3 regions of the Stutzerimonas sp. KH-1 genome follow, and region 1 is predicted to be linked to each of the others. Evidence: predicted binding sites of a transcription regulator. Region 1 holds the regulator's gene; each other region holds the start of a gene.

Region 1 (13,075 bases):
TACGACGCTGCCGGCTCGCGCTGCGGACAGCTCCCAGTTGGTCGGGAACTGGCTCGTGCTGATGGGCAGATTGTCGGTAAAGCCTTCGACATGGATGGGATTGTCGTAAGGCGCCAGGATGGCCGCGACCTTGTCGATCAACTGGAACGCCTGATCATTGGGCAACGCGTCACCGCTGGGAAACAGCAGACTGGAGTTGAGCTCGATCTCGATCCACAGCTCATTGCCGCGAATGGTCAGCTGCTCGTTGGCAATCAGTTCACCGAAGGTCTCGCGCATGCTTTGCGCGATACGCTCCAGCGGATCGAACGTCGGCGCTCCGGATGTCGAAGACGGGCCGGAAAGGTCCTGCACCTGCGAAACATCCGACTCGGTGGTCCGCGGCCGCTCGTCACCAATCGGGATTGGTTTCACGGCCCGATCGACCTGGTTGAACACGCCGACCAGCGAGTCGGAGAGAATCTTGTACTTGCCCTCGTTAATCGAGGAAATCGAGTACATCACCACGAAGAAGGCGAACAGCAGCGTGATGAAATCGGCGTACGAAACCAGCCAACGCTCGTGATTCTCGTGCTCTTCCGGCGCTCTGCGTCTGGCCATGGCGATCAGTCCATGAAGCCTTGCAGCTTCATCTCGATGGAGCGTGGATTTTCGCCTTCGGCGATGGATAGCACACCTTCGAGCAGCATCTCGCGATAGGCCGTCTGGCGCTGAACGACACTCTTCAGCTTGTTGCCCACTGGCAGGACCAGCAGGTTGGCGAAGGCGACCCCATAGATCGTCGCGACGAAGGCCACGGCGATGCCGCTGCCGAGCTGGCTAGGATCGGCCAGATTGCCCATTACGTGGATCAGCCCCATCACCGCACCGATGATGCCAATGGTCGGAGAGTAGCCACCCATGCTCTCGTAGACCTTGGCGGCCCGAAGATCGCGGCCTTCCTGGGTGTAGAGGTCAACTTCGAGAATGCTGCGGATGACTTCCGGCTCGGCGCCATCGACCAGCAGCTGCAGCCCCTTGCGTGCGTAGGGATCGGGTTCAGTCTCGGCAACCGGCTCGAGGCCGAGCAGGCCTTCCTTGCGTGCCGTATTGCTCCAGGCGGTGACCATGGCGATACCGCGAGCCAGATCGATGCGCGGCGGAAAGAAGATCCAGCGACCGATGCTCATGGCACGCATGAACACCGCGATGGGTGTTTGCAGCAGTACCGCACCGAGCGTGCCGCCCAGCACGATCAACGCGGCAGGTCCGTTGAGCAGCGCCGATATGTGGCCACCCTCGAGAAAGTTGCCGCCGACGATGGCGACGAACGCCAGCAGCAACCCGATGAGGCTGAGAACATCCATCAGCGGCCAGCCTTCATCAGATGCAGGCCTCGGCCAGATTGCGCCCGATGTCGTCCAACCCATAAACAGCGTCACTGAGATTGGCTTTGACCACCGCCATCGGCATTCCGTAGATCACGCAACTGGCCTCGTCCTGAGCCCATACCTGACTGCCGCTCTGCTTGAGCAGCCGCGCGCCCTCGCGGCCATCGGCACCCATACCGGTGAGCACCACTGCAAGCACCTTGTCGTGAAACGACTTGGCCGCCGAACCGAAGGTGACATCGACACAGGGCTTGTAGTTGAGGCGATCGTCGCCGGGCAGAATGCGCACCGCGCCGCGCCCGTCGATCATCATCTGCTTGCCGCCGGGCGCGAGCAGCGCCAGGCCGGGTCGCAGCACATCACCATCCTCCGCCTCCTTGACGCGAATGCGGCAGAGCTTGTCCAGGCGGTCGGCGAATGCCTTGGTGAACGCCGCAGGCATGTGCTGAATAAGCACGATGGGTGCCGGGAAATTGGCAGGCAGTTGAGTCAGCACCCGCTGCAGCGCCACCGGGCCGCCGGTCGAGGTACCGATGGCCACCAGCTTGTAGGCCTTGCGCTTGGGCGCCGGCGCACGCGCGGGTGCTGCCGGGGTCGCGCCAGCACCGGTGCTACGGGCAGTGGCCAATGCGGCGGGTGTTCCGCGGACAGAGGGTGCCGGGGCGCTGACGCTGGAACTGCAGAAAGTGCTGTAGCGTCGGTTGCTGCGCGAAACGGTGTGCACCTTCTCGCACAGCAGCTGCTTGACCTTGTCCGGGTTGCGCGAGATGTCCTCGAAATTCTTCGGCAGGTAGTCGACGGCACCGGCGTCGAGCGCATCGAGAGTGACCCGCGCACCTTCGTGCGTCAGCGAGGAGAACATCAACACCGGCGTCGGACAGCGCTGCATGATCTGCCGCACCGCAGTGATGCCGTCCATCATCGGCATCTCGTAATCCATGGTGATGACGTCCGGTTTCAGCGCCAGCACCTGGTCGATCGCCTCGCGCCCGTTGGTAGCGGTGCCGACGACTTGAATATTGGGATCAGAGGAAAGGATTTCCGAGACACGCCGGCGAAAGAAACCGGAATCGTCGACGACCAGGACCTTGACTGCCATACATCACTCCTAGCGGCAGCGCGCCCCTCCCGGAACGGCGCTGCCTGACCGAATCAAATCCTGCGTGCGTAGCGCTTGAGCATGCTGGGAACGTCGAGAATCAGAGCGATGCGACCATCACCGGTGATGGTCGCGCCGGACATGCCGGGCGTACCCTGCAGCATCTTGCCCAGCGGCTTGATGACCACCTCCTCCTGCCCAACCAGTTGATCGACGACGAAGCCGATGCTCTGGTTGCCGACGCTGAGAATCACCACATGACCTTCGCGCTGCTCTTCCTGAGCAGCATCGTGAACCAGCCAACGCTTGAGGTAGAACAGCGGCAGCGCCTTGTCGCGCACGATCACCACTTCCTGGCCATCGACGACATTGGTCCGCGACAGGTCCAGGTGGAAGATTTCGTTGACGTTGACCAGCGGGAAGGCGAAAGCCTGGCTGCCGAGCATGACCATCAGGGTCGGCATGATCGCCAGAGTCAGCGGCACCTTGATCACCACCTTCGAGCCCTGTCCCTTGGTGGAGAACACGTTCACCGTACCGTTGAGCTGGGAAATCTTGGTCTTGACCACATCCATGCCGACGCCACGACCGGACACGTCGGAAATCTCGGTCTTGGTCGAGAAGCCCGGCGCGAAGATCAGGTTGTAGCACTCCAGATCGCTCAGGCGATCGGCGGCATCCTTCTCCAGCATGCCTTTCTCGACGGCCTTGGCGCGCAGGACGTTGGCGTCCATGCCCTTGCCGTCATCGCTGATGATCAGCAGGATGTGGTCGCCTTCCTGCTCGGCCGACAGCACCACACGGCCGGTACGCGGTTTGCCGGCCGCCTCGCGCTCCTCGGGCATCTCGATGCCATGGTCGACGGCATTGCGCACCAGGTGCACCAGCGGGTCGGCCAGGGCTTCGACGAGGTTCTTGTCGAGGTCGGTTTCTTCGCCCACCAGTTCCAGGTTGATCTCTTTCTTCAGGCTGCGCGCCAGATCGCGTACAAGCCGCGGGAAACGGCCGAACACCTTCTTGATCGGCTGCATGCGGGTCTTCATCACCGCGCTCTGCAGGTCGGCGGTGACCACATCGAGGTTGGAAACGGCCTTGGCCATTGCCTCGTCGCCGCTATTGGAGCCCAGGCGCACCAGACGGTTACGCACCAGCACCAGCTCGCCGACCATGTTCATGATCTCGTCCAGCCGCGCGGTATCGACGCGCACCGTGGTCTCGGCCTCAGCCGGAGCCTTCTCGGCCGCGGCTGGCGCGGCGGGCTTGCTCGCTGCGGCAGCCGCTGGTTTGGCAGCAGCCGGACGAGCCGGCTCAGCCTTCGCGGGAGTCGGTTTGGTCGGCGCCTTTTCTACCGATGCAGCAGCGGCGGATTCGCTGACACCGGCCGGGCTGGCGCTGACGACTGGGGGTTCGAACTTGCCTTTGCCATGCAGCTGATCGAGCAACGCTTCGAACTCGTCATCGGTGATCTCGTCGCTTGCGCCTGCCCCACTACTGGCCGTTGCAGGCTCGGCAGCCGCCGGCGTGGTCGCTGCGGTGGTTGCCGGCTCGAACTTGCCCTTGCCGTGCAGCTGATCGAGCAGTGCTTCGAACTCGTCATCGGTGATCTCGTCGCTTGCGCCTGCCCCACTACTGGCTGTTGCGGCAGCCGCCGGCGTGGTCGCTGCGGTGGTTCCCGGCTCGAACTTGCCCTTGCCATGCAGCTGATCGAGCAATGACTCGAACTCATCATCGGTGATTTCGTCAGCCACGGTGCCTGTATCGGCGGATGCCAGCGGCTCGACAACGGGCGGTTCGATCGCGTCCAGTAGCTGCTCGAAATCGCTGTCGGCGCCTTCGCTCACAGGCTCGGCGATCGCCTGGGGCGCTGCGGCGGCAGGTGCTTCGTCGTCGGATGCAGGCTCGGCCAGACGGGCCAATGCGGCCAGCAGTTCCGGCGAGGCAGGAGTAGGTTCGACGCGTTCACGGACCTGGCTGAACATCGCGTTCACGGCGTCGAGCGCCTGCAGAACGACGTCCATCAGTTCGGAATCGACTCGACGCTCACCCTTGCGCAGGATGTCGAAGACGTTTTCGGCAATGTGGCAGCATTCCACCAACTCATGAAGCTGGAGAAAGCCCGCACCGCCCTTGACCGTATGGAACCCGCGAAAAATCGCATTGAGCAACGCCATGTCATCGGGGCTGCTTTCCAGCTCCACGAGTTGCTCGGACAATAATTCGAGAATCTCGCCGGCCTCTACCAGGAAGTCCTGGAGAATTTCTTCATCGGCGTCGAAGCTCATATTCACTTCCCCTAAAAGCCCAGGCTTGAAAGCAGATCATCGACATCGTCCTGGCCGGAAACGACGTCTTCACGCATATCGGCATGCATCTGCGGACCTTCACCATTGGAAGGCGATTTTTCTTGTTTTTTCTTCTCTTGCTCGGCGCGCATGGCATCGCGGTCGTGCTGGATGCCAGCCACGCGGTCGACCTGCCCCGCCATCAGGACGAGATTGAGCAGATTGCTTTCAAGCTCGGTGATCAGTCGGGTGACACGCTTGATGACCTGGCCGGTCAGGTCCTGGAAATCTTGGGCCAGCATGATTTCGCTGAGGTTCTGCGAAAGCTGGCTGCCATCGTTCATGCTGCGCTTGAGGTACTGGTCGATGCGCTTGACCAGCCCACGGAACTGTTCAGCATCCATTTCGCGGCGCATGAATCGCTGCCAGTCAGCCGTCAGGCTCTGGGCCTCGTAGCTAACGTAGTTGACCAGCGGCGCCGATTCCTCCACCAGATCCATGGTGCGGTTGGCGGCCTTCTCGGTCATCTCCACCACATAGGACAGGCGATCGGTCGCGTCGGTGATCGGTGACGGATCGCCGCCGGTGGCACAGGTATCCATCTCGAGTTTGACGATGGCGTTGTGCAGCTCGCGGGTGAGCTTGCCGACTTCCTGATAGAGGCTGTGATTACGCGCCTGGCTGAGTTCATTGAACATCTGCGTCGCTTCATCGAAGCGGCCCTGCTGCAGGCTTTCAATCAACTTTGGGGCGTTGGCCTTCAGAGTCGCTTCGAACTCTGCCAGGCTCTGATCTGCTTGCGTCATAGTGCCCTCGCGGCGTTGCTGCTTCAGCCGTTGACGCGCTCGAAGATCTTCTCGATCTTCTCCTTGAGCACCTGGGCAGTGAAAGGCTTGACCACATAGCCGTTTACGCCGGCCTGTGCCGCCTCGATGATCTGGTCGCGCTTGGCTTCGGCAGTGACCATCAGCACCGGAAGGTGCTTGAGGCGCTCGTCGGCACGCACGGTGCGCAGCAGATCGATACCGCTCATGCCCGGCATGTTCCAGTCGGTGACGAGAAAGTCGAAGCTGCCGCTCTTGAGCATCGGCAGCGCGGTGGTGCCATCGTCCGCTTCGGCGGTGTTGGTGAACCCCAGGTCACGCAAGAGGTTCTTGATGATTCGTCTCATCGTCGAGAAGTCATCGACGATGAGGATTTTCATGTTCTTGTCCAAGTCGACCTCCGTAAGTCCCAAAATGCCTCAGCAAACCGAGCACGTCATACCGCAAACAATCGTCAATTGGCGCGCCATTCACCGAGGCGCGCACGCAGGCGCGCCGCACACTGGCTATGCAACTGGCTCACACGCGACTCGCTGACTCCCAGCACCTGACCGATTTCCTTCAAGTTCAGCTCTTCGTCGTAATACAACGACAGCACCAGCTTCTCGCGCTCCGGCAGGTTGGCGATGGCTTCTGCCAGCGCCAACTGGAAACGTTCGTCCTCCAGATCGCGGAAAGGCTCGGGGTGCGTGCTGCCGGCATCCTCCTGCAGCTCGCCATGCTCGCCTTCCTGCAGCAGGTCGTCGAAGCTGAACAGTCGGCTGCCGAGGGTATCGCCGAGGATGCTGTAATACTCATCGAGACTAAGCTTAAGTTCGGCCGCAACTTCATGATCTTTAGCGTCACGACCGGTTTTCGCTTCAATGGCGCGGATCGCCTCGCTGACCATGCGCGAGTTGCGATGCACCGAGCGTGGCGCCCAGTCGCCCTTGCGCACCTCGTCGAGCATGGTGCCGCGGATGCGGATGCCGGCGTAGGTTTCGAAACTGGCGCCCTTGCCGGCGTCGTATTTCTTCGCTGCTTCCAGCAGTCCGATCATTCCAGCCTGGATCAGGTCGTCCACCTGCACGCTCGCAGGCAGACGCGCCAGAAGGTGGTAAGCGATACGCTTGACCAACGGCGCGTACTGATCGATCAGGCGATATTGAGCATCCTTTGCCTGAGCCTTGCTGTAATACATAGCGGATCCGGCACCTGTCATTCGTGGCTTTCTGAAGCGGGACTGATGAGGCGCTCGACGAAGAACTCGAGATGGCCGCGCGGGGTAGCGGGCAACGGCCAGGTATCGATCTTCTGCGCAATGGCCTTGAAGGCCAGCGCGCATTTGGAGCGCGGATAGGCTTCATAGACGGCACGCTGCTTTTGTACCGCTTTGCGTACGGCCTCGTCGTAGGGCACGGCGCCGACATACTGCAGCGCCACATCGAGAAAACGCTCGGTGACCTTGGTCAGTTTGGCGAACAGGTTGCGACCTTCCTGGGGCGCATGCGCCATGTTGGCCAACACCCGGAAACGACTGATGCCGTAGTCACGGTTGAGCAACTTGATCAGAGCATAGGCATCGGTGATGGACGTGGGTTCATCTGTCACGACCAGCAGCACTTCCTGCGCGGCACGCACGAAGCTGACCACCGAATCACCAATACCGGCCGCGGTATCGATGATCAGCACGTCCAGTTCATCGCCCAGTTCACTGAATGCCTGGATCAGACCGGCATGCTGCAGGGACGACAGCTGCACCATGCTCTGCGTCCCGGATGCCGCGGGCACGATACGGATGCCGCCGGGGCCCTGAATCAGCACATCGCGCAGATCGCACTCACCGGCGATCACATCGGCCAGGGTTCGCTTGCTGGTCAGGCCAAGCAGGACGTCGACGTTGGCCAGACCCAGATCGGCGTCGAGCAACACCACACGCCGGCCGAGATCGGCCAGCGCCAGCGCCAGATTGACCGACACGTTGGTCTTGCCGACGCCACCCTTGCCGCCGGTCACCGCAATCACCTGTACGGGATGCATACCCATGTTCACACGCCTATATCTTGCTGGGGCCATACGGCCGGCGATGCGCCCGCATGGCACGCATCTGGTTCATTCTGGTACCGCACTCGCTTGATCATCCGGCCCGCCGTGACGAGCCGTTGTACAACCCGGCGAACATGTCGGCCATGGCCTCTTCGCTCGGCTCCTCGCCTGATTGCAGGCTTACCGCACGGCTGACCAGCTGGTGGCTACGGGGCAGATGCAGGTCATCCGGAATCCGCGGGCCATCGGCGAGGTAGGCTATCGGCAAATGCTGGCTGATCGTGAGGCCGAGCACATCGCCGAGGCTGCCTGCCTCGTCCAGCTTGGTCAGGATACAACCCGCCAGGCCGCAGCGACGATAGTTGTGCCATGCCGCCTTGAGTACCTGACTCTGGCTGGTCGCCGCCAACACCAGATAGTTCTTGGATTTCACACCGCGATCCGACAGAGCTTCGAGCTGCTTGCGCAAGGTCGGATCGCTGGCCGGCAGGCCGGCGGTGTCGATCAGGATCACCCGCTTGCGGGCCAGCGGCGCGAGCGTCTTGCTCAATGGCTGGCTCGGGTCGATCTGCAGCACCGGTACGTCGAGGATACGCCCAAGCGTCTTGAGCTGCTCCTGCGCGCCGATCCGGTAGTTGTCCATGCTCGCCACGGCGATGTTCTGTGCGCCGTACTTGAGTACGTAACGGGCCGCGAGCTTGGCCAGGGTGGTGGTCTTGCCAACACCGGCCGGGCCGACCAGCGCAATCACTCCACCCTCTTCCAGCGGCTCCTGCTTGCTGACCTTGATCGCCTGCGCCATATAGGCCAGCACCATGCGCCAGGCCTGACGCGGATCGTTGATGGTCGCGACCTTTTCCAGCAGGCTGCGCGACAGTTCGGCCGGCAGGCCGAGGCGCTGGAGCCGGCGCCAGAGGCTGGCCTGCTGTGGACGGCGGCTCTGCTCCTGCCCCCAGGCGATCGAGCCGAGCTGCACCTCGATCAGCTCACGCAGACCGTGCAGCTCCGAGTACATCGCCTCGATCGCGCGCGGATCGACGGCAGCAGATGGCGCGGCAGCCGGCTCGGGCTGAGCGCTCGGCGCCACGGCGGCCGGCTTCTCGTCAAGCAGTTGACGATCCTGCATCTTCGCCCGCGGCGTGGCGCTCAGTTCGGCATGGGCACTGGCCAGGCGCGATTGCGTCTTGCGCAGCTCAGCTTCCAGCGCAGGATTGGGCTTGGTCGCTGCCGGCGCGGACTGCATCGGGTAGTCGAGTACGGCCGTCAGCTCGACGCCACCGGCCACCCGGCGATTGCCGATGATCACGGCATCGGCGCCCAGCTCGTCACGCACCATCTTCATGGCGATGCGCATATCGGCGGCGAAGAAACGTTTGACCTGCATGGCCTGTACCCTCGGTTAATTCTGACCCACCGTCGAGACGATGGTGACCTGCTTGTTGTCCGGTATTTCCTGATAGGCCAGAACATGGATGTTCGGCACTGCCAGCCTTGCGAACCGCGACAGCATCGCCCTGACCGGGCCGGCGACCAGCAGAACCGCCGGTTTGCCGAGCATTTCTTGACGCTGTGCCGCTTCTACCAGAGACCGTTGCAACTTTTCGGCCATTCCCGGCTCCAGCAGGATGCCGTCATCGGAGCCCTGCCCAGCCTTCTGCAGGCTATTGAGCAAGATCTGTTCCAATCGAGGCTCGAGGGTGATCACAGGCAGCTCCGGCTCTAGTCCCACAACGTTTTGCACGATTGCGCGGGATAGCGCAACGCGCACCGCAGCCACCATCGCGGCGGGATCTTGACTCTTGGCGGCCACATTGGCGATAGCCTCGGCGATGGTGCGGATGTCGCGCACGGGAACCTGCTCCTGCAACAGCGCCTGCAAGACCTTGAGCAGCGTGGAGAGCGATACCATGCCAGGCACCAGCTCCTCGGCGAGCTTGGGCGAGCTCTTGGCCAGCAGCTGCAGTAGCTGCTGCACTTCCTCGTGCCCCAGCAGCTCGTGCGCATGCTTGTACAACACCTGGTTGAGGTGCGTGGCGACGACAGTGCTGGCATCCACCACCGTATAACCCAGCGACTGTGCCTGATCGCGCTGGCTGGTCTCGATCCATACCGCCTCCAGCCCGAATGCCGGATCCTTGGCGGCAATGCCGTTGAGTGGGCCGAACACCTGGCCCGGATTGATCGCCAGCTCGCGATCCGGATAGACCTCCGCCTCGGCCAGGCTCACGCCCATCAGCGTCAAGCGATAGGCGTTGGGCAACAGGTCGAGGTTGTCGCGGATATGGACCGAAGGCATGAGAAAACCCAGGTCCTGCGAGAGCTTCTTGCGCACACCCTTGATTCGCGCCAGCAGCTGCCCCCCCTGATTACGATCGACCAGCGGGATCAGACGATAACCGACCTCCAGGCCGACCATATCGACCGGAGTCACGTCGTCCCAGCCCAGCTCCTTGGTTTCGGCGGCTCGTTGCGCGGGCAGCATCTCCTGCTGCTTCTGCACCTCCTGCTCGGTCTTCTTGACGGACTGCTTCTGGCGGTGCCAGATCCAGTAGGCACCCGCTGCAGCCGCGGCACCAAGGCCGAGGAAGGACATATGCGGCATGCCCGGAACCAGCCCCATGGCAATCATGATCGCTGCCGACACCGCCAGCGCCTTGGGCGAGGCGAACATCTGCCGCTGCACCTGCTGCCCCATATCCTCCGAACTGGTGACGCGGGTCACCATGATGGCTGCTGCGGTGGACAGCAGAAGGGAAGGAATCTGTGCAACCAGACCGTCACCAATGGTCAGCAACGCATAGACCTGGCCTGCCTCACTGAAGCTCATGCCGTGCTGCGCCATGCCTATGCCAACGCCGCCGATCAGGTTGATGAAGAGAATCAGCAGGCCGGCAATGGCATCACCGCGCACGAATTTCGAAGCACCGTCCATAGAACCGTAGAAGTCGGCCTCCGAGGAAACCTCGCTGCGGCGCTTCTTGGCTTCTTCCTGGTCGATCAGGCCGGCGTTGAGGTCGGCGTCGATCGCCATCTGCTTGCCGGGCATAGCGTCGAGGGTGAAGCGTGCGCTGACTTCCGAGATGCGCCCGGCGCCCTTGGTGACCACGACGAAGTTGATGATCATCAGAATCGCGAAGACGACGATACCCACGACGTAATTGCCGCCGATCACTACGTTGCCGAAGGCCTCGATCACATGGCCTGCGGCCGAGCCGCCTTCATGGCCGTTGATCAGCACCACCCGGGTCGAGGCAACGTTAAGTGCCAGACGCATCAGGGTCGCGACCAGCAGGATGGTCGGGAAAACGGCGAAGTCCAGCGGCCGCAGCGCATAGACGCTGACCAGCAGGACGACAATCGACAGCGCGATGTTGAAGGTGAACAGCAGATCCAGGAGGAGCGGCGGCACCGACAGCATCATCATGCCCATCATCACGAGCAACAGCAGCGGTACGCCGAGATTGCCGCGCCCCGCGCCTGCCAGGCCGTTGCGAATATTGACGAGTTGCGTGCGATCCACAGAAACCCCGGAAATACAGAACGAATTCTTGACGCGAAATGCGCCCTGCCGGGGCTATAGCAAGAAGGGGTCCAACTCTCTGCCGCATTGGCTACCAGCGCGCTCTATACCGCGGGGCGGTGCGAACGCCGCGCAGCGTCGGCAGTCACAGTTGCTACCGGCGGCACTCCGTCGCCGTCTGCGCAAAAGGAGCTTTCAGATGAAACAGTGGATCATCGCCGCCCTAGCCGGCTGCACCGCCTTCGCCGCCCAGGCGGAAACGCTGAACGTCGAGATCAACGCCGTCACCGCCCAGGGCATCGGAGAATCCGTGGGCAGCGTGAAGATCGAAAGCAATGAGTACGGCCTGGTGTTCCGTCCCGAGCTTGCCGACCTGCAGCCCGGCATCCATGGCTTTCATATTCATGCCAAAGGCAGCTGCGAGCCGGCCGAAGTCGATGGCAAGCCAACCGCGGCGGCGGCTGCGACCGGACACTGGGACCCGAAGAACAGCGGCAAGCACGGCGAACCCTGGGGCGACGGGCATATGGGCGACCTGCCCGCGCTCTACGTCGACAGCGAAGGCAAGGCCAACCAGCCGGTACTGGCACCACGCTTGAAGAGCCTGGGCGACATCAAGGGCCTGGCGCTGATGGTCCATCAGGGTGGCGATAACCATTCCGACCATCCGCAGCCACTGGGCGGTGGCGGCGCACGTGTCGCCTGCGGCGTAATCGAATAAGCGCTGCGGCCGGGCGACGCAACCCGTCACCCGGCCGGATCACTCGTCGCGCCGCAAGTCCGGCGGAATCGGCAGATTGTTCAACGGCTCGGGTCGGCGCCCCTTGCCCGCGCGGTACTGACGCAACTGATAGACGTAGGCCAGCACCTGTGCCACGGCCAGATAAAGGCCAGCCGGGATCTCATGATCCAGCTCGGTGGAGTAGTACACCGCCCGCGCCAGTGCCGGCGACTCCAGCACCGTCACCTTGTGCTCCTGGGCGATCTCACGAATCTTCAACGCCACGAAGTCACCGCCCTTGGCAACCAGCCTTGGCGCGCCGCCCTTGTCGCCGTCGTACTTCAGCGCAACGGCGAAGTGCGTCGGGTTGGTGATGACCACATCGGCTTCCGGCACCGCCTGCATCATCCGCCGCTGCGCGGCCTCACGCTGCAGCTGGCGGATGCGCGACTTGACCTCCGGCTTGCCCTCGGAATCCTTGTATTCGTCCTTGACCTCCTGCTTGGTCATCATCAGCTTCTGCTTGTTGCTCCAGAGCTGAAACGGCACGTCCACCGCGGCAATGATGATCAGCCCACAGGCCATCCACAGGGCGCACCAGCCGACGATCTCGACGCTGTGCATGATGGCGAGGTCCAGCGGCTGCTTGGCGATGGACAGCAGGTCGTCCTGATACGCCGACAACACCAGCAGCGCAACGCTGAGCACGACGAGGAACTTGCCCAGCGCCTTCAGCAGCTCGACCAACGCTTGAGTGGAAAACATGCGTTTAAGGCCGGCCGCTGGATTCATCCTGCTGACCTTGGGCGCCATCGCCTTGGCCGAGAACAGCCAGCCGCCCAGTGCCACCGGGCCGACAATCGATGCGATCAGCAATGCGATCAGCAGGGGCATGATCGCCTCCAGCGCCATCAGACCGCTGCCCATCAACAGACTCGCCATGGAGCCCTCGTCCAGCAGCGTTTCGCGGCTGAGCTCGAACGTGCCCTGCATCATGGCCATCAGGGCTTGCGCCAGGCCCCCGCCGGACGCCAGCAACCCGCCGATACCACCCAGCGTTACCGCCACCGTGCTGAGTTCGCGGGAACGTGCCAGCTGCCCTTTCTCGCGTGATTCGCGCAGGCGTTTCTCTGTGGGTTCCTCGCTTTTGTCGGCGCCGCTTTCGCTCTCAGCCATGCGCGACCTCCGTCAGGTACAGGGCCCGGTTCATCAGCGTGCCCCCGCCAGCTCGCGC
Region 2 (5,465 bases), 2.0 Mb from region 1:
ACCCGCTGGACGTGGTCGGCTGGCACGGCGACAACACCGTGGTACGGCTCAACTGGCGTGACATCCGCCCGCTGATGAGCCATCGCTATCACTTGCCGCCGTCGGCGCACACCACCTTCGTCGCCAACGGTTTCGTGGTCTGCACCTTCACGCCGCGGCCGGTGGAATCCGATCCGGGTGCGCTGAAGGTGCCGTTCTTCCACAACAACGACGACTACGACGAAGTGCTGTTCTACCACCGCGGCAACTTTTTCAGCCGCGACAACATCGAGCAGGGCATGGTGACCTTCCACCCCTGCGGCTTCCCCCACGGGCCGCACCCGAAGGCACTGAAGAAGGCCAGCACCGACCCGGTGACCTTTGCCGACGAGGTGGCGGTGATGATCGACACCCGTCGTGCGCTGGAAGTCGGCGAGGCTGCCGCAGCCGTCGATGTCCCCGAATACGTCAACTCCTGGCGTGCGCCGGGCAAGGAATCCTGATGAAACTCGCAACCCTCAACCAGGGCCGCGACGGCGTGCTCGTCGTCGTTTCCCGTGATCTCGCCCAGGCGGTAATAGTGCCGCAGGTCGCCGCCACGCTGCAGGCCGCGCTGGATGACTGGCAGTACTGCAAGCCGAAGCTGGAAGCGGTCTACCAGCGCCTCAACGACGGGCTGGAGGAGGGCGCATTCGCCTTCGACCAGACCGCCTGCCACAGCCCGCTGCCGCGTGCCTATCACTGGGCGGACGGCAGCGCCTACGTCAACCACGTCGAGCTGGTGCGCAAGGCGCGTGGCGCCGAGATGCCGGAGTCCTTCTGGCACGATCCGCTGATGTACCAGGGCGGCGCCGATGCCTTTATCCCGCCGCACAGCCCGATCCGCCTGGCCGACGAGTCCTGGGGCATCGACCTGGAAGGCGAGCTGGCGGTGATCACCGACGACGTGCCCATGGGCGCGACGCCGGCCGAGGCGGCCGCGCACATCCAGCTGCTGATGCTGGTCAACGACGTGTCGCTGCGCAACCTGATCCCTGGCGAGCTGGCCAAGGGCTTCGGCTTCTACCAGAGCAAGCCGTCGTCGAGCTTCTCGCCGGTGGCGGTGACGCCGGACGAGCTGGGCGAAACCTGGCGCGACGGCAAGGTGCATCGGCCTCTGGTCTCGCATATCAACGGTGAGCTGTTCGGCCAGCCGGATGCCGGCACCGACATGACCTTCAACTTCCCGACCCTGGTCGCCCACGCCGCGCGCACTCGTCCGCTGGGCGCCGGGACCATCATCGGTTCGGGCACCGTGTCGAACTACGACCGCAGTGCCGGCTCGTCCTGCCTGGCCGAGAAGCGCATGCTCGAGGTCATCGAGCACGGCGAGGCGAAGACGCCGTTCCTCAAGTTCGGCGACCGGGTGCGCATCGAGATGTTCGACGCCGCCGGGCAGAGCATCTTCGGCGCCATCGATCAGCAGGTCGAGCGCTATGAGCACTGAGCTGACGCTCTACGGCTACTGGCGCTCCAGTGCCGCCTACCGGGTGCGCATCGCGCTGAATCTGAAGGGCCTGGCCTACCGGCAGGTGCCGGTGCATCTGGTCAAGGATGGCGGCCAGCAGCGTGCGGCCGATTACCGCGCCCTCAACCCGCAGCAGCTGGTGCCGTTGCTGGTCGATGAAGCCAACGGTGGTGCGCGCATCAGCCAGTCGCTGGCGATCCTGGAGTACCTCGACGAGGTGTTCCCGGTGCCGGCCCTGTTGCCGGCCGACCCGGTCGAGCGCGCCCGGGTGCGCGCCCTGGCCATGCACATCGCCTGCGAGATCCATCCGCTGAACAACCTGCGTGTGCTGCAGTACCTCAGTGCCGAACTGGGCATCGACGACGAGGCGAAGAACGCCTGGTACCGGCACTGGGTCGATCAGGGGCTCGCCGCCGTGGAAGCTGGCCTGGAATGTTTCGATGGCAGGCTTTCCCTGAACGATCGGCCAGGTTATCTGGAGGCGTGCCTGGTTCCGCAGGTATACAATGCGCGCCGTTTTGCCTGTGACCTCGCGGCGTATCCACGCATTCTCGAGATCGTTGCACGCTGCGAGACGCTTCCGGCCTTCCAGCAGGCCGCGCCGGAGGTGCAGCCCGACGCTCAATGAACGACTGAATCCGCCTTGCACGCCGCCGCGCCCTGCGCGACGGTCCCGATCCCGTCACAGATAACAACAAACAGGTGACGTATGACTCGTGAAAAACCGAAGAACCTCTGGCTCTCGCGCTGGGGCTTCATCCTCGCGGCAACCGGCTCGGCCGTGGGCCTGGGCAACATCTGGAAATTCCCCTACATCACCGGTGAATTCGGTGGTGGTGCCTTCGTATTGATGTACCTGCTGTGCATCCTCGCCATCGGCGTGCCGGTGATGATGTGCGAGATCGCCATCGGCCGCCGCGGCCGTGGCAGCCCGATCGACGCCATTGGCCGGGTAGTCCGCGAGAACAACGGCAATCCGTTGTGGAAGGCGGTGGGCGGCATGGCCATGACCGCCGGCTTCCTGATCCTCTGCTTCTACGTCGTGGTCGCCGGCTGGGCCTTCGCCTACACGGTGAAGATGCTCGACGGCTCGTTGGCCGCGACCAGCGTCGAGGCGCTCGGCGGCGTGTTCGAGGCGCACAACGCCAACCCGTGGGAGCTCGGTGGCTGGAGCCTGCTGGTTGCGCTGCTGACGCTGTGGATCGTCGCCAAGGGCGTGCAGAAGGGCATCGAGAATGCGGTGCGCTGGATGATGCCGGGCCTGGCCGTGCTGCTGCTGATCCTCGTGGGTTACGCGGTGACCAGCGGCGGCTTCGATCAGGGCTTCGCTTTCCTGTTCAGCTTCGATACCTCGAAGATCACCGGCGAGGCGCTGCTGGCCGCGCTCGGTCACGCCTTCTTCACCCTGAGCCTGGCGTCCGGCGCGATCCTCACCTACGGCTCTTACATTCCGGATGACCAGTCCATCGCCCGCACCACCTTCATGGTCGCCATAGCCGATACCTGCGTGGCGCTGCTGGCGGGCCTTGCAATCTTCCCGATCATCTTCGCCAATGGCATGGACCCGACCGCCGGCCCTGGCCTGATCTTCATGAGCCTGCCGCTGGCCTTCCAGCAGATGCCGTTCGGCACGGCCTTCGGCGTGCTGTTCTTCGCCATGGTATCGATCGCCGCGCTGACCTCGGCGATCTCCATGATCGAGGCCACCGTCGCCTACCTCAACGAGAAGCACGGCATTTCGCGGATGAAGGCGGCCATCGGTTCCGGCGTGGTGCTGCTGGTGATCAGCCTGCTGGCGATGCTCTCGTTCAACCTGCTGTCGGGCTGGACGCCGATGGGCAAGAACTTCTTCGACTGGCTGGATTACCTGACCTCGCGCTGGATGATGCCGCTGGGCGGAATCTTCATCGTGCTGCTGGCCGGCTACGCGCTGCGCAGCGAGATCATGCGCGACGAGCTGAACCTGCCGCCGCTGGGCTACGCGCTGTGGCTGTTCATGGTGCGCTACGTCTGCCCGGTGCTGATCCTCATGGTCTTCCTCCATGCCCTTGGCTGGCTGGGCTTCGACCCGCTGCAGCGCTGGTACTGGATCGCCGGAGCGATCGGTGCGCTGGCGGTGCTGGGCGAGATGTTGCGCCCGCGGGTGATGCCGGCGCTGGCCGGGCGCTGAGGCCGCGTCAAGGCCGTGCGTGGTGCTCCGTTGGGGTGCCACGCAAGCCGCTGGTCGGAAAGACGGTCCCCCGCTTGATCGTCGTCAACTGACCGTAAAGTTCTGCTGGACGAGGCCGACAGTTCAGGATGACAGCCAGGGAGGCACAGGGGACACGGATACCCGCTTGCCCGAACCGTTCCGGACTCGCTGCCATGACCAACAGCCTCAAATTCAGCCACAAGATCCTGCTGGCCGCCTCCCTGGTGGTGATCGCGACCTTCGCGCTTTTCACGCTCTACAACGACTACCTGCAGCGCAATGCCATCCGCGCCAACCTCGAGAGCTACCTCGACGAGATGGGCGAGGTCACCGCGCACAACATTCAGAACTGGCTGTCCGGCCGCATCCTGCTGGTGGAAAGCGCTGCGCAGAGCATCGGCAGCGACAGTGCCGAAGCGCGCGTGGCCACGCTGCTCGAGCAAAAGGCGCTGGCCTCGACCTTTATGTTCAGCTACCTCGGTGGGCAGGATGGCAGCTTCCTCATGCGTCCTGCCGAAGAGATGCCAGCCGACTACGATCCGCGTGCGCGTCCCTGGTACAAGGACGCCATCGCCGCGGGCGGCTCGACGCTGACCGAGCCCTATGTGGATGCGGCGAGCGGCGAGCTGGTCATCTCCATCGCGACCCCTGCGCAGCAGAGCGGCCGGAACATTGGTGTCGTCGGCGGCGATCTGGGGCTCAAGGCTCTGGTGGAAATCATCAATGCGCTGGACTTCAACGGCATGGGCTATGCCTTCCTGGTCAGCGGTGACGGCAAGGTTCTGGTGCATCCGGACAGCCAGCGGGTGATGAAGTCGCTACGCGACATCTACCCGCAGAACACGCCATCGCTCGACAGCCGCTATGTCGAGGTACGGCTTGACGACTCCAACCGCATTCTCAGCTTCAGCCCGGTCAAGGGCCTGCCCTCGGTGCAGTGGTATGTCGGCATTTCGCTGGATCGCGATAAGGCCTATGCCGCACTGACCAGCTTCCGCACCACCGCGCTGGTTGCGACCATTGCCGCAGTGGCCTTTATCCTGCTGCTGCTGGGCATGCTGATGCGCGTGCTGATGCGTCCGCTCAGGGACATGGGCCGCGCCATGGCCAACATCGCCGAAGGTGAGGGCGACCTGACCCGCCGCCTGGCCGTGCAGTCCAGGGACGAGTTCGGTCAGCTGGCGACCGCCTTCAACCGCTTCGTCGAGCGTATTCACGAATCGATCCGCGAGGTGTCCTCGGCCACATTGCAGGTCAACGAAGTGGCGCAACGCGTGCTCAGCGCTTCGAATGCATCGATGGCCAACTCCGACGAGCAGGCCAGCCGCACCAATAGCGTGGCGGCGGCGATCAACGAACTTGGCGCCGCCGCCCAGGAGATTGCCCGCAACGCGGCGGATGCCTCGCAGCATGCCAGCGGCGCGCGGCATCAGGCCGAAGACGGTCGCCAGGTGGTGGAGCAGAACATCGCCGCCATGCGCGAGCTGTCGGCGAAGATCAGTGCTTCCTGTTCGCAGATCGAGGCGCTCAACGCCAAGACCGTGGACATTGGCCAGATTCTCGAGGTGATCAAGGGCATTTCCGAGCAGACCAACCTGCTCGCGCTGAACGCCGCCATCGAAGCCGCACGGGCCGGCGAGGCAGGCCGCGGTTTCGCCGTGGTCGCCGATGAGGTGCGCAACCTGGCGCATCGCACCCAGAGTTCGGCGCAGGAAATCCAGCAGATGATCGAGCAGCTGCAGGTCGGCGCCGGTGCCTCGGTACAGACCATGACCGAAAGCCAGCGGC
Region 3 (5,465 bases), 2.3 Mb from region 1:
GATCACTCGCATCGACAACATGCTGGCGCTGTTCGAATCCGCCGAATGCCTGAGCCAGCGGCTGGCCGCCTATTTCGGTGATCGGCAGGCACCACAGCGCTGTGGGCATTGCTCGGTCTGCAACGGTCAGGTCGCGAAGCTGCCGGAACCGCCGGCACTGGCGCCGCTGGAGCAGATCGACCTGGCCGCCCGCTGCGCAGCGTTCAGTGAGCGTTACACGCAGCTCAAGGGCGGTGCGCCGAGCGCCGAGTGCCTGACGCGCTTTCTCTGCGGCATCAGCGTACCGGTGTTCGCCAAGCTCAAGGCGCGCCAGCTCCCCGGCTTCGCCTCGCTGGAGGCCTATCCCTACGCCGAGGTTCGCGCGCGCCTGGCTGGTTAGCGCGCGGTCAGGCCGATCAGCCGGTCGGCGACGCCCTTGGTCTGGCGTGAGGTGCCGGCGGTGAGGTTGCTCGAATTTTCCAGCGCATCGAGCAGTCCGGTCAGCGAGCCGACACCGGCCGACTGGGTCTCGATATGCTGCGCCACCGCGCGAATCTCGCTGGCCAGGCGATCGATGTCGGTGCCGATCTCCTCCGCATTCTTGCCGGTGATCTCGGCCAGCTTGCGCACCTCGTCCGCCACCACCGCGAAACCGCGGCCTTGCTCGCCTGCGCGTGCCGCCTCGATCGCGGCATTGAGCGCCAGCAGGTTGGTCTGCCCGGCGATCTGCTGGATGGTCTGCACCACCGACTGGATGCGCTGGCTCGACTGCGCCAGGTCGCGGGCGCTGCTGACCACCTCGTCGGCCTGGTGAACCATCTGCTTGACCGAGCTGCCGGCCTGTTCGATGACGGTGCCCTGCTGGTTGATGTTCAGGGTCAGGTCGTCCATCGACCCGTGCAGTTCAGTGGCGCACTGACTCAGCTGTTCGGACATCGAGCGGCGTTCCTCGTCGGCCTGCGAGAGCACCTGACCGAGGTCGGCGAGGCCGCGGAACACCGGCCGGATATGCTCGTCGAGCCCGTTAATGTCCACCGCGCTGCTGTAGTCCTGGCGCTTGAATTGCTCGATCTGCTTGACCACCACCTGGCTCAGGCCGGTGAGTTTCTTGATCTGCCGGCGCAGGAAGAACGCCTTGAATTCACCGTGGTAGGCGATGAAGTTGTCGGTGTACTCGTCGTGGAACTCGTCCTTGCCGTTGGTGCGGAAGAAGAACACCGCCGTCAGTGTCTGGTTGAGATTGAGGCCGAGGATCTCGCCGAAGGTTGAATAACCGGCCACCGGCACGTCATCGAACACCGGGTCCATGCTGCCGAGCGCTCGTTCGTTGTTCAGCCGGCGCAGGATGCAGTCGTTGAGGATGCCCACGATCGGCTTGCCGGGTTTGTTGCGCATGAACTGCTGATAATCGCGGCGGGTGGTTTCGGCCAGCGGCGTGCGCTTGACCATGATCAGCTCTTCGCCGGGCGCTACGTCGCAGAACAGATGCACGCGCTCGTTGACGAAGTCGATCTGCGAGATCGAGCGGACAAACACTTCCTCGCCGACGCGGATGGCGAAGGAGTAGTCCGAGAGCCGTTGCTCCAACTCCTGCGGCGCGCATTTGAGCGCCTCACAGAGCGCCTGGACCATCGTGCGGATGTTACCGCGAGCGTCGACCACCTGGCTGATGTAGCGATCCTCCAGGGAGGCGCTGAGTACGCTCAGGCTGAGCGGCGTGGGCTCGAAGTTCTGGCTCTTGAAGACGCCGAAGCGGACGTCGCGGGCGCACTTGAGGAAGACGATCAGCGCATGGTTCTGGTAGCTGCGCTGGCCGTCGTGGAGTTGGGTGCGCTGGAAATCCAGCTTGCCGCCCGCCGAGCCACCGACGAACAGGCAGGGAAAGCGCCCGGACTCGTACAGGGCCTCCATGAAGAACGACTCCGAGGCGGACAGGCCGTCGAAGAAGATGTTGGCCAGGGTGTCGCGGTAGTCGATCTTCATCGTCACCTGCAAACGCTTGATCGAGGCAGTCAGGCGGGCGATACGTTCGGCCATCGGCAGGCGCTGGCCGCCGCTGCGGATGTCTTCGCTGGCCAGCGGCACATGCACCACCTCGGCCGCTGCAATGACGCTCGCATCGAACAGTTGCAGGACGACGCCATCCCACTGGCCGCTCGTGGCGCAATAGAGTTGGCGGTTCTGGCTGGAAAGCTCGCCAGCGGTGCTGCACAGGCTCATCGCCGCATGCGGGAATCGCTGGCGCAGTTGCCGGGCCACCGTGTCGATGTCCACATGAGGCGACACGAATCCCGCTACATAGGTCGGCTCGAAGCGAAGTCCGGCCAGCGCTTCGGCTAACTGCCGGGCACTGACGTGCAGGCTGCAGACACCAGAGGAAGAGCCGGCACCGGCCTTGAAGCGGGAGAACAGGGACATGGTCGTTACTCTCATGTTGGGGCTGCTGGCATCGGGCAGCTTGGAAATGCGCCGTGATGCTGAACTTCTCAGCTTGGATATCGACAGCCAGAGTCAGCGCTTGAGCACCGTTCGGCGTCTCGCCTGATGCCGTGAACGTAGCGACTGCCACCAGCGCTGACCATGCCTCGATAGTTGTTGTACGAAAGTACCAATATATCGCTCAGCTTCTTCGTCGAAAGGCCATCTCGTTATGTCTGGGGGTGCAGATTTTGTTGTTCGTTATTACCAACGATCGAACGGAACGGGCTGCTGTAGCAGGTGATTCTGCTGGTCGTTACATGCACGAATGCCTGTTTGGTTATAAGCGGATCAATAACTAAGAGAATTAAAGTTATTCGATTTGTTGCCGACTTCCTGAAATAACGAGGTTGGTTCTATCTAATAGGTTTCAGCGGATCTGGTTATAATTGCCCTTTTCTTTCTTGGGTGGGTTAGTGATAGCTGTTATTTATATTTAAAGTGTTTGCTTAAATATATTCTGTAACTTATTGATTCTTTATCTTCAGGTTTTCCGACTATGAACGACAAGCGCATCCTGCGGCGCCTTGCCTTGTGCGCCGCTCTCTTCCTGTTGCCCATCGCTTCCCAGGCCAGCAGCCGAACCGTGCAGTTGCAGGCGTCCGATCCGCATACCGCACGCTCGCTGCTGCTCAATGCCGAACTGTATCGCCCCGAAGGCAGTGGCCCCTTCCCGGCCATCGTGTTGATGCACGGCTGCGGCGGTTGGCAGCCAGCCGTGCGCGATGGGTTGCGCACGCATGCCGAGTTTCTGCGCGACAGTGGCTTCGTCGTGCTCAACCTGGACAGCTTCGGGCCGCGACAGTACGGCGGAGGCAAACTCTGTTCGAACAACCCGGCCCTGTATCGGGCACTGTCCTATCGCACCAGCGATGCCTTCGATGCGATGCGCTATCTGGCCGGTCAGGACTTCGTCGCGGCGGACAATATTTTTCTCATGGGGCAGAGCAATGGCGGCGCCGTGGCGATTCGTGCCGCCAAGGAATCCGCCCCGCAGCGTTATGGCAACGGCGAGGCCGCTTTCCGCGGCGTCGTGGCCTATTACCCCTGGTGCGGTGAGCTGGGGCGTTCACGAGTATCGCTGAGTGCGCCCCTGCTGATCCTGGCGGGTGGTCGCGACAACTGGGTGCCGGCTAGCGAATGCCAGGGCGTGCGTGGCGAGGGGGCACCGCTGGAGGTGAAGGTCTACCCCGATGCGGCGCATTCGTTCGACCTGCGCCTGCCACCGCAGAGCTTCCAGGGCAAGCTGATCGGGGGTGACCCGGCCGCGACGCTGGACAGCCGGGACCGGATGCTGCGGTTTCTGCTTGGCAACCTGACACAGGAGCAGCAACTGGCACGTGCTGCGCGCAACGGGCGAAACGTGGCGCTGGCCAACTGAGGCGCTGGCGGGAGCTCAGCGATCGAATGGCAGGCCCGGCTCGAACGAGATCAGCGTGTAGGTGATCCGGCCATGAGGAAAATCCGCCTGCAGGAATACCGGCCCGCAGAGACGGTCCAGGCGGCATGACAGCCGGGTTGGCAGCCAGGGCAGCGAACCGCTCGGCTCGCTGACAACGGCCAGACCATGCCCTTCATTGTCCGGTGCCGCGGTGCAATGGCAGCGGACCCGCACGAAGGGCTTGGCGCGATAGGGCGCGAGAAACCGTGGCAGCCCGCTGCGCATGCGCGACGCCAGCAGCGGGGCGAGGTCGTCCCACTTCATTCCTGGCGCCGCTGCATAGGGTATCGATGGTGCCGCCAGCGCCGTCAGCCAGAGCAAGGCCGTGCAATCTTGCTGTACCTCGCTGATGCGCCAGGCGTCGGGGGCCAGTTGCACGGTCATCAGCCCCCCACGCTCGCCACGCAGCAGGTGCTGGCCGGCGGCGTCTAGAGTCACGTTGATCCGCTCGGTGTCGCCCTGCCGCCCGAGGATTCCCTTTGGCAGCTGTCCTTCCGTTTCGATGCTCCAGACTGCGATGCCCGGGGCTGCGCTGGCCAGCAGCGCCTGCACGTTGTGGTTGGCCGGTGCCGGCGAGAGCAGCGTGCCTTGTGAGGGCATCGCAGTCGCATGCCAGTGCTGGAATGGCTGCGTGATGTCCGGCGCCGTGAGGAAGTTGGCCAGCCGAAAGGCGATCGTCGGTGCACTCGGATCGGCCGCTGCCTGGCATTGCAGGTGCACGTGAGGTGTCGGTGAGCGTCCGGAGTTGCCGATGCGCGCGATGAATGCGCCGACCTCCACCCGTGCGCCGGGGCTGACCAGAATAGAGCCCTGTTGCAGATGCGCCAGTAGCGCCCAGCCGCCTTGGTCGAGGCGGATCATTACGTAGTTTCCCCAGTTATCTGCGTAGTTGCAGATGCCTGCAGGGTTGTCGCTGACCCCGTCATGGATACGCTCGACATAACCCGATCCCGGAGCCATGACCATACCGTCGAAGGGCCCCGGTTCGGTGGAAACGGCAGGCTGGAAATCCAGGGCATGGCGCCAGGGGCCGACATGGCTGAGCAGGCCGTCTTCACCCTGCGCGATGCGCGACTTGCCGCACAGCGGCACGATCAGGAACGGGCCGCTGCCGCTGCGCCGTGACCAGTAGTCCAACCGCTGCCATGCGGCTTCTGGCGACAGCGCCATGGTTCGGTTGCGGCGCACGAGAAAGTTTTCGGTCATGCCCAGCGCGCTCAGCGCGACCCAGATCGTCAGCGCCGAGGCGAGCGGCAGATAACCGATCGCGGTATAGGGCGAAAGATGCTGAAAGCCCGCGGCCAGCAACGCTGCCGTGGCGCCACCCAGTGCTGCCAGGGGCAGGCTGATGCGGCTGGGAACCAGAAAGATCGCGCCGAGGGCTGCACCCGCCAGAAACGAGTTGTAGGCCGTCGGCATCCAGTAGAAGACCACACCCAGCTGGTTCAGTTGGACGGCAGTGACGATTCCGGCGATCCAGCCCAGCGTGCCGGCGAAGAAGGCAAGCCGGGACCAGAGCAGAACGGCCAGCGCGATGATCATGCCAATCCCCAGCGTGGGAGAGAAC

What was found. The regulator FliA, encoded in region 1, starts transcription of late flagellar genes. The targets are predictions, from matches to a motif close to CTAAAGTTTNNNNNNNNNNNGCCGNTAA.
Region 2: a site for FliA is predicted at 3,751-3,778, ahead of ACX1DW_RS13040 (methyl-accepting chemotaxis protein). Genes of this name have one in related genera too.
Region 3: a site for FliA is predicted at 2,475-2,502, ahead of ACX1DW_RS15385 (methyl-accepting chemotaxis protein). Genes of this name have one in related genera too.

The regions. Positions count from the first base shown of each region.
Region 1 is NZ_CM137011.1:673,465-686,539, reverse strand. It holds gene motD (flagellar motor protein MotD) at 1-600, opposite strand, end outside; gene ACX1DW_RS03405 (flagellar motor protein) at 606-1,346, opposite strand; gene ACX1DW_RS03400 (protein-glutamate methylesterase/protein-glutamine glutaminase) at 1,363-2,469, opposite strand; gene ACX1DW_RS03395 (chemotaxis protein CheA) at 2,523-4,751, opposite strand; gene ACX1DW_RS03390 (protein phosphatase CheZ) at 4,763-5,557, opposite strand; gene ACX1DW_RS03385 (chemotaxis response regulator CheY) at 5,581-5,955, opposite strand; gene fliA (RNA polymerase sigma factor FliA) at 6,030-6,755, opposite strand; gene fleN (flagellar synthesis regulator FleN) at 6,773-7,600, opposite strand; gene flhF (flagellar biosynthesis protein FlhF) at 7,692-8,984, opposite strand; gene flhA (flagellar biosynthesis protein FlhA) at 9,000-11,120, opposite strand; gene sodC (superoxide dismutase family protein) at 11,320-11,841, shown strand; gene flhB (flagellar biosynthesis protein FlhB) at 11,881-13,017, opposite strand; gene fliR (flagellar biosynthetic protein FliR) at 13,051-13,075, opposite strand, start outside.
Region 2 is NZ_CM137011.1:2,695,923-2,701,387, reverse strand. It holds gene ACX1DW_RS13060 (homogentisate 1,2-dioxygenase) at 1-482, shown strand, start outside; gene ACX1DW_RS13055 (fumarylacetoacetate hydrolase family protein) at 482-1,465, shown strand; gene maiA (maleylacetoacetate isomerase) at 1,455-2,114, shown strand; gene ACX1DW_RS13045 (sodium-dependent transporter) at 2,196-3,656, shown strand; gene ACX1DW_RS13040 (methyl-accepting chemotaxis protein) at 3,851-5,465, shown strand, end outside.
Region 3 is NZ_CM137011.1:3,174,964-3,180,428, reverse strand. It holds gene ACX1DW_RS15390 (RecQ family ATP-dependent DNA helicase) at 1-379, shown strand, start outside; gene ACX1DW_RS15385 (methyl-accepting chemotaxis protein) at 376-2,397, opposite strand; gene ACX1DW_RS15380 (dienelactone hydrolase family protein) at 2,957-3,838, shown strand; gene ACX1DW_RS15375 (urea transporter) at 3,854-5,465, opposite strand, start outside.